DNA from 3 places in the Rossellomorea sp. DA94 genome. Region 2 is predicted to be linked to each of the others. Evidence: predicted binding sites of a transcription regulator. Region 2 holds the regulator's gene; each other region holds the start of a gene.
The links. The regulator LexA, encoded in region 2, represses DNA repair genes until DNA is damaged. The targets are predictions, from matches to a motif close to CGAACATATGTTCG.

Region 1 (3,263 bases), 2.0 Mb from region 2:
TCGATGACGGGGTCAAGAAGTCCCGTCGGCCGGATGATCTGTTCGACCATTTCAGGACTATGCTCCAACTCGTATGGTCCAGGAGTTGCTGAAACATAGAGGAGCTGCTGGGTTTTCTTCTCGAACTCTTCAAAGCGAAGGGGACGATTGTCCATTGCTGAAGGCAGACGGAATCCATGGTCCACGAGCACTTTTTTACGGGCCTGGTCCCCATTGAACATCCCCCGGATCTGAGGAAGCGTCACATGGGACTCATCCACCACGATCAGGAAGTCATCCGGGAAATAGTCCAGAAGCGTATAGGGTGTCGATCCTGCCGGTCGCAATGTCAGATGGCGGGAATAGTTCTCGATCCCAGAACAGAACCCCATTTCCCTCATCATTTCCAGGTCATACCGGGTTCGCTGTTCCAGCCGCTGAGCTTCCAGTAGCTTGTTCTCTTCCTTCATGATCGCCAGCTGTTCTTCCAGCTCTTTTTCAATATTCTTGATGGCAACCTGTAATTTCTCTTCACGGGTTACGAAGTGGGAAGCCGGGAAAATCGCGATATGATCACGGTCACCCATGATTTCGCCGGTGAGGGCATCCACTTCACGGATCCTGTCGATTTCATCCCCGAAAAATTCCACACGCATACAGTGTTCATCACGGGAAGCCGGGAATATTTCAACCACGTCTCCGCGAACACGGAAAGTCCCACGCTGAAAATCGATGTCATTTCGTTCATATTGGATATCCACAAGCTTGCGAAGCAATTGGTTCCGTTCAATTTCCATCCCGGTCCTGAGGGATAGGACGAGCTCACGATACTCTTCCGGATTACCTAAACCGTAAATGCAGGACACGCTGGCAATGATGATGACATCTTTCCGTTCAAACAGGGAAGATGTGGCAGAGTGTCTCAATTTATCGATTTCATCATTGATGCTGGCATCCTTTTCAATGAAGGTATCCGTTTGCGGAACATATGCTTCCGGCTGATAATAATCATAGTAACTCACAAAATATTCAACGGCATTATCAGGGAAAAACTCTTTGAACTCACTGTAGAGCTGTCCCGCCAATGTTTTATTATGGGCGATGATGAGGGTCGGCTTTTCAACCTGCTTGATCACATTGGAGACGGTGAAGGTCTTCCCTGTCCCTGTCGCCCCAAGTAACGTTTGATGCCGTTTCCCTTCATTGATTCCCTGTACCAGCTTCTCTATGGCAAGGGGCTGGTCCCCCTCTGGTTTATATTTGGATTTGAGCTCGAATTGATCTTTCACCGTGAAACCTCCTATAATAAAGGACTGCTACCTTGTATTTACCTACTTATACCCATCTTAAACACTGCACATTCATTTATACACATTCTACCACATTTCCTCCCTTATTAACCAACAATAAGCGAACAAAAGTTCGTTTTCCTTATTTGAGGGACGGACCTCCAAATCTATCAACATTGTGGATAACTTTCAATTTCGAGCAAGGAACAGCTAAAGATTTTGCATTCGACAAAGCCAAGAAGTTTGACCGTCTTTTTTCGACATTATTCGAACATTTCTATGCACAACCTGTGCATAACTATGTGCATAAGTCAGCATCACTTGTGGAAAATACGTAAACTTATACACATTTCGTCAAATTTCTTGTGAACAAATCCCGTGTATTCGATTTCAAACTGTGAATAACCATTGGAGATGCTATTTTATTCACATAATTCACCCTTTATCCACAATTCAATCATTTCTCCCCTCATTTCCACTTTCATGAATTATTCATCTAGGCATATATCCAATAATTGATTGACTATTCAGTCTATTATTCTATAAGCTTTTTAATAGATTCAGCTAAACTACATAAGCACAGGAGGAATGTATGAAAAAATCAAAATGGTTGAAAGTTGCAGGCAGTCTCAGTTTAACGGGGTTCTTACTAGGTTCCGCCATGACACCATTGTCCCCATCCCTTTCTTCTCAAGGAATTGCACGTGCGGCCACAGTGGATTCATCCGAATTACAGAAGGCATTCCGACAAGCCGCTCAAGAATTTGACGTACCCGTTGAAATACTCCTTGCAGTGGGGTATAACATGTCGTTATGGGAGCATCACGGCGGTAAGCCAAGCGCTTCCGGCGGCTACGGGTTGATGCATCTGACGGATGTCAATGTGGACAACTTGGAAGGTCCTGACACATCGGACAATCCGCTTCATATGTTTCTATCAGGAAAAGAAGACGCTCCCATGCAGGGTGTTGTGCCAACTGGGAAGCAAGCAGATATTTCTCTTTCAGATCCTTCCCTTCACACATTAACCGCAGCGGCGGACCTGCTCTCCCTCCCATCCGAGGATCTAAAAAAAGATCAAAAACAAAACATCCGCGGAGCTGCGGCCTTACTTGCAAAGTATGCGGATCAGACGGTCGGTAAAAAGCCGAATGGCCTTGACGATTGGTACGGGGCCGTTGCGAAATACAGTGGTTCTTCCGACGAGGCGGGAGCAAGGGATTTTGCCGATCGAGTGTATGAAACGATCAACAATGGAGCGAAGAAACAGACAGAAGATGGCTCTTCCATCCATCTCGCTCCAAAACAGATCACTCCCGATAAAGAAACCATCAATCCATTACACTTAAAATCAGACGGCGAAGAAAACAAGGCCGATTGTCCGAAAGACCTTGCCTGCCATTTCGTCCCGGCAGCTTACAAGAAAATCAATCATGACGGAACATTCTATGAGTGGTCTTACGGCAACTACGACAAAGCCAACCGTCCACATGATAACCAGGAGATCAAGTACATCGTCCTCCACGATACGGAAATCAGCTATGATCTAACCAAAACCGTGTTTCAGCGGGAAACGACCCAGGCTTCCGCCCACTATGTGATCCGCTCTTCAGATGGCGATATCACTCAAATGATTGATAATAAAGATGTAGCATGGCATGCGGGCAACTGGTATTTCAATTCGAAGAGTATCGGGATCGAACATGAAGGAATCGCCATTGAAGGGGCAGACTGGTACAACGAGCAGCTGTATCATGCCTCCGCACGTTTAGTAAAGCATCTGGCCAGGGAGTACAATATCCCGTTGGACCGAGATCATATCATCGCCCATGATGAAGTGCCGGGTACATCCGCAGCCAGACAGTCCACCATGCACTGGGATCCGGGCCCATTCTGGGATTGGGCACATTATATGAAGATTTTGGGGGCACCCCTTGAGTCGGGGAAGAAGCAAAAAGATGTAGTCCAGATCAATCCAAATTTCAAGAAGAACAT
Region 2 (3,263 bases):
CGTTGATATTCCTCCACCATGCTGACAATGTTGATGACCATAGAATCGGATTCGGATAAATGTAATTCACCACTATGAGTCTGACTGATGATTTTTACTTCTTCTTTTAACAGACAGTGGATAAGGGCGATCTTGGCATTTCCCCTGCCGATTCTTGTTTCGTCCTGGATAAGCACTGCCTCGATTGATTTATCCCTGACCAGATCCAAAAGTTCCAAAACACCTGGACGGTCCAATTCAAAGCCGCTCGCCTGATCCCTGATGACCGCACTTACTTCATAATGATGTTCGTTTGCCAATTTAACCAGTTCTTCTTCCTGCCGCTCCAATGATGTTTCCTGTGTGTTTTTCTTGGTACTTACCCTGCAGTATATGACTGCTTTCATCTTCTATCCCTCTATTCTTCGTTCATGACCAGTTCGAAATCTGATTGAGTTGATATTGTTTGATTTTCAATAGGTAAAACAAGTGATTCACCAGGCTTGATGGCAAAAGAATTCAATTCGTTCTCTTCCCCAACCCAGGCGATAAATTCTTCCACTGTCATAGAATATTCTTCATTATACTGTTTGGCAATAGTCCAAAGAGTATCACCCTCCTCTACTGTGATACTTTTGTAGGAAGGCTGATTAGTCATATTGATTAATAAATAGCAAGCTGCCGAAAGGACTAAAACAAATAATATAATAATGTAAGAGAATCGATTCCAAATATGTGTTAACATAAATATTACCCCCATACGAATGTTTGTTCTGTTTTGTTGATTTCATTGTAATACGAACACTCGTTTGGTGTCAACAAAATTCGAACTTATGTTTGTATCAATAATCGTGACATGCTATAATGGGAACATAAGATCTATAATAGAGGTGCGTGAACATGACAAAATTGTCGAAGAGACAGCAGGACATACTACAATATATTAAAGTTGCAGTCAGAGAAAAAGGGTATCCCCCTTCCGTACGTGAAATCGGGGAAGCTGTCGGACTTGCTTCCAGTTCCACTGTACACGGACATTTAGCGAGGCTTGAAAGTAAGGGTCTGATCCGTCGTGATCCGACTAAACCGAGAGCGATCGAAATTCTGGACCTTGAAGAAGATACGATTCCGCGACAACGTGTAGTAAACGTTCCTTTAATCGGTAAAGTTACAGCAGGTCAACCGATTACGGCTGTTGAAAATGTGGAAGAATTTTTCCCATTGCCCGAGCGGATGGCCCCTTCTGATGAGCAGGTCTTCATGCTTGAAATCATGGGTGACAGTATGATCGAAGCCGGCATATTGGATGGGGATTTTGTCATTGTTCGCCAGCAGCAGACAGCGAACAACGGAGATATCGTCGTTGCCATGACCGATGAAGATGAAGCAACGGTAAAACGTTTCTTTAAAGAAAAGGATTATGTACGTCTGCAGCCAGAGAACTCAACAATGGAACCAATCATTTTGCGAAACGTCTCCATTTTGGGTAAAGTGGTAGGGGTGTATCGTCAAGTTCACTGATAATAGCATCGGTATGCATGGATAAGACGCTTATCATTATAATGAAAAAGCCTGAGGTTGGAAGCCGAAATTTCCATCCTCAGGCTTTTTTCATATCGTTTCCTTCCCAGATTCCCTTCTCAACCCGAACTTCGTGCAAAAAACCCTCAACGATATATCGTTGAGGGTTTCTGGTCATTAATACATTTGAATGTACTGTTCACGCTCCCAAGGGTGTACTTGTGTACGGAACATATCCCACTCGATTTCCTTCGCTTCCACGAAGTGTTCGAATATATGTTCGCCAAGGGACTTAACAATGACTTCATTTGTTTTTAATGTTTCAAGAGCCGCATGTAATGTTGCAGGAAGATCCACGATACCTGCTTCTTCACGCTCTTTTTTGTCCATTACATAGATGTTGCGGTCAATCGGCTTAGGAGCCGGTAGGTTATTCTTGATTCCATCTAATCCTGCGGCAAGTAATACAGCCATAGCAAGGTAAGGGTTTGCTGCAGGGTCGACACTTCGGACCTCAACGCGTGTACTTAACCCACGGGAAGCCGGGATACGGATTAACGGGCTACGGTTACGTGCAGACCAGGCAACATAACAAGGTGCTTCGTATCCTGGAACTAAACGCTTGTATGAGTTGACAGTCGGGTTCGTGATAGCTGTAAAAGCAGTGGCATGCTTAATGATACCAGCAAGGAATTGACGGGCAGTATCACTTAGTTGCAAGTCACCTTTTTCATCAAAGAAAGAGTTCACTCCATTTTTGAACAGGGACATATTACAGTGCATTCCTGAACCATTTACACCGAATAATGGTTTCGGCATGAATGTAGCGTGCAAACCGTGTTTACGGGCAATCGTTTTAACTACCAGTTTGAATGTCTGAATATCATCACAAGCTTTTAATGCATTTGCATATTTGAAATCGATCTCATGTTGTCCAGGAGCTACTTCATGGTGAGATGCTTCAATTTCAAAGCCCATTTCTTCAAGTTCTAAAGCGATATCACGACGGCAGTTCTCCCCTAAATCGGTAGGGGCGAGGTCGAAATAGCCACCGTTATCATTTAATTCCAATGTTGGTTCGCCATTTACATCTAATTTAAAGAGGAAGAATTCCGGCTCTGGCCCAAGATTGAAGTCAGTGAACCCAAGTTCCTCCATTTCACCTAAAATACGTTTTAGGTTATTACGGGGATCTCCCTCAAACGGAGTGCCATCCGGATTGTAAATATCACAGATCAGACGGGCTACCTTCCCTTTTTCAGCTGTCCAAGGGAAAACCAACCATGTGTCTAAATCAGGGAAAAGATACATATCTGATTCTTCGATACGGACAAATCCTTCAATGGAAGAACCATCAAACATCATTTTGTTATCTAAAGCTTTTTCAAGCTGACTAAGAGGGATTTCTACGTTCTTGATCGTCCCTAAAATGTCGGTGAATTGTAGTCGAATAAACTTAACTCCCTCTTCATTCGCTAATCTTAACACATCATCTCTAGTATACTTTGCCATTTACGTAATTCCTCCTCAAGTTTATTAAAGGGTTTATTTAATGAAAGAAGCGGGACATATCTCCTTGACGCAGAGATGATCGATTGAACCGACCGGAATGGATCAATTCATTGCGAAGTAATTTACGCAGCTCGTCGTCAGATAGATCCTGTCTTGCTTTTTCTTCCTTTTCATTACTTACGTCAGATACGACTTTGTTTTCATTATGGCCGGACACAGAAAAGATCTTCTTAATCCCTGCCATGTTGATA
Region 3 (3,263 bases), 770 kb from region 2:
CGGATGGCAAGCGATTTTACCACAGGCAATCGGTATGTTCATCGGAGCCGTTGTCATCACATTCAGGCATAAGCCATTTAACAAATATACGGTTCGAAATATTTTAACCGGACTTATGTGGGCATCCGGGAATCTCGGATTGCTCCTTGCCCTGCCCCGGATCGGTGTGGCGACAAGCTTCTCCCTGTCCCAAACGGGAATCGTCATTTCCACTCTCGGTGGTTTGTTCTTCTTAGGGGAAAAGAAATCGAAAAAGCAGATCCTCCTCGTCATTGCAGGGTGTGTCCTGATCATCATTGGCGGGGTTCTATTGGGCTTTACGAAAGATTAAGGAGGAATAGGACATGTATACAGATTTAACGGATAAGGTTGTCATCATAACGGGTGCCGCTACTGGTATAGGAAAGGCGATTGCTAAACGCTTTGCCTCTGAAGGCAGTAAGGTGGTCATTAATTATTTCAAAGAAGAAGAAAACCCTGAAGGACTTGTAAAGGAAATCGAAGAAGCAGGTGGGACAGCCTCCATCATCCAAGGGGATGTGTCAAAAGAAGAGGATGTCCAGGGGTTTGTCCGATTTGCTCATGACACGTATGGCCGTCTGGATATCTACGTGAACAATGCGGGAATCGAAAATGAAGTTCCGTCTGAAAATCTGCCGATTGAAGATTGGCAAAGGGTCATCAACACGAACTTGACAGGTACATTCCTAGGTTGCCGTGAAGCGGCGAAATACATGCTCGAGCATGGCATCAAGGGATCGATCATCAATGTATCGTCTGTCCATGAAATCATCCCGTGGCCTCACTTCGCTCATTATGCAGCCAGTAAAGGTGGGGTGAAACTGCTGATGGAAAGCCTGGCGCTGGAGTTTGCACCAGATGGGATACGGGTGAACAATATTGCTCCAGGGGCCATTGATACACCCATCAATGCCGAGAAATTTTCCGATCCGGAAAAGAAAAAAGGAGTGGAGAAGCTCATTCCCCTCGGCTACATCGGAGAACCTGAACAGGTCGCTTCCTGCGCTGTTTTCCTAGCCTCCAATCAGGCAAGCTACGTCACGGGTACAACGCTCATCGCGGATGGGGGTATGACGAAATACCCAGGATTCCAAGCTGGAAAAGGTTGATGAATGAGAAGGTAAGTCCAAAATCACAAAAATGATTTTGGACTTATTTTTTTGTTCTGATCCTTGTGTATGCCAGACTTTGTGTCAATCATTTTATGCTTGTCGCCCCATGGCATGCCCCTCCGCTTTTCTATTTGGCCAGCTCCGGCGGCTAGAGGCTCGAGGTCATAAGTCAAACATACCAAAAAGGTAAATGGCGCCTTTCCGGTATGTTCATCTTATGCTTTTCGCCTCTGTCCAAGCCGCCTTCGCTTTTCTTTGTCCAGCTCCAGGGCTTAGAGGCTCGAGGTCATAAGTCAAACCTGCCAAAAAGGCAAAGAACGCCTTTCCGGCAGGTTCGTCTTATGCTTGTCGCCTCTGGGCAAAGCCCTTCCGCTTTTCTTATTATTCTCTCTGTTTCCAGTAATTTAAGTTGAAAGGGAACGTATATTCGGTTAGAATCATAACTATACTATATAAGAACGTTTGTTCTATTTTAGGTAAGATGGAGGATGAGGATATGACTGTCGATTACAGTGTGCTGCCACACCACAAGATTTTGTGCATCGATATGAAGAGCTTTTATGCTAGCTGTTCGGCTGTCATGGAGGGGTTGGATCCCCTTGAATGTCACTTGGCTGTAGTGGGGGATAAAAGTCGGCAGGGAAGCATCGTACTGGCGGCCTCACCCAGGATGAAGAGGGACTTTGGAATCAAAACGGGTTCGAGGATGTTTGAAATTCCAAGCGACCCGAGAATCCAGCTTGTAGAGCCGAAGATGGCGACGTATGTCCGGATCTCCACGGAGCTGACCCGCCTGTTTCATCGTTATGTTCCAAAGGATGCCATCCACACGTACAGTGTGGACGAAAGCTTCATTAAGATTGATGGGGCGACGGGCCTCTGGGGGGACGCGGCCACCATCGCCGGCAAAATCAAAGACGATATGGAAAGGGAATTCCAGCTTCCGTGTGCCATCGGAATCGGCCCCAATATGCTCTTGTCCAAGCTGTGCCTGGATCTTGAAGCAAAGAAAGAGGGAATTGCCGAGTGGACCTATGAAGACGTCCCGGAAAAGCTGTGGCCGCTCTCTCCGCTCCGTGAAATGTGGGGGATTGGAGGACGCCTAGAGAAGACCCTCAATCGCATGGGCATCTTCTCTATCGGGCAATTGGCGAAGTATGATTTGGAGAAGCTGGAGGCGAAGCTCGGTGTGATGGGGAACCAGCTTTATTATCATGCATGGGGGGTGGACCTGTCCGAAATAGGGGCACCGATCATGGATGGGCAGGTCAGCTTCGGCAAGGGTCAGATCCTGCTGCGGGATTATAAGGAGAGAAAGGAAATCAAACGCGTCATTTTAGAAATGTGCGAAGAGGTCGCAAGGCGTGCCCGGACCCATCGCAAGGCCGGGCGGACCGTGAGCTTCGGAATCGGCTACAGCCACGAGGAGTTCGGAGGGGGATTCCACAGGTCACGGACGATAGAGGAACCGACCAATATCACCATGGATCTGTACCGGGTGTGCCTGGAACTATTCGAAGAGAACTATAATGGGAAAACCGTACGGAAAATCAATATCGCCCTTTCGAATATTGTAGAGGATGGAGCGCTGCAGGTTTCCCTGTTCGAACCTGACCGCTGGGAAAAACGGGAGCTCGGGTATGTAGTGGATCACATCCGGAATAAATATGGTTCCGGGGCCCTGCTTCGCGCCGTCTCCTACACAGAAGCCGGGACGGCAAGGCATCGTGCCCGTCTGCTCGGCGGACATAAATCATAACGAATGACAGGAGGTGAGAGAGTTGATTCGGGATCGAGGTAGAATCAAGTGGACCTCCATGATGCTCCCCGAGCACGTGAAGCTCCTGAGGGATTGGGCAAAGGAAGATACACACGAAAAGAGGATCGAACTTGATGAGCAGGAGCTCGACAGGATGAATGAAGTTGTCGCAGAGGCGATGGAGTTTGATAAAATGGTGTCGATTACCCACTATGTGAAGCACCGTCATCAATTATCGATCGGAACCGTTCATCATGTCGACCCATTGGAAGGGAAGCTGCACGTCGTAGACAAGTTTGAAGACGTACACTATATTCCACTGGCAAGCGTGGTGGACATTCGTTTTTTTGACTGATCTCCAAATGAAAAAA

Region 1: a site for LexA is predicted at 1,391-1,404, ahead of uvrB (excinuclease ABC subunit UvrB). Genes of this name have one in related genera too.
Region 3: a site for LexA is predicted at 1,550-1,563, ahead of P8596_RS14935 (Y-family DNA polymerase). Genes of this name have one in related genera too.

Annotation. Positions count from the first base shown of each region.
Region 1 covers NZ_CP122397.1:4,045,821-4,049,083, forward strand. The annotation lists gene uvrB (excinuclease ABC subunit UvrB) at 1-1,268, opposite strand, end outside; gene P8596_RS21040 (N-acetylmuramoyl-L-alanine amidase) at 1,861-3,263, shown strand, end outside.
Region 2 covers NZ_CP122397.1:2,083,380-2,086,642, reverse strand. The annotation lists gene P8596_RS10770 (YneB family resolvase-like protein) at 1-386, opposite strand, end outside; gene yneA (cell division suppressor protein YneA) at 398-724, opposite strand; gene lexA (transcriptional repressor LexA) at 880-1,500, shown strand; gene glnA (type I glutamate--ammonia ligase) at 1,678-3,012, opposite strand; gene P8596_RS10750 (MerR family transcriptional regulator) at 3,050-3,263, opposite strand, start outside.
Region 3 covers NZ_CP122397.1:2,853,153-2,856,415, reverse strand. The annotation lists gene P8596_RS14945 (GRP family sugar transporter) at 1-331, shown strand, start outside; gene P8596_RS14940 (glucose-1-dehydrogenase) at 345-1,130, shown strand; gene P8596_RS14935 (Y-family DNA polymerase) at 1,630-2,892, shown strand; gene P8596_RS14930 (YolD-like family protein) at 2,915-3,247, shown strand.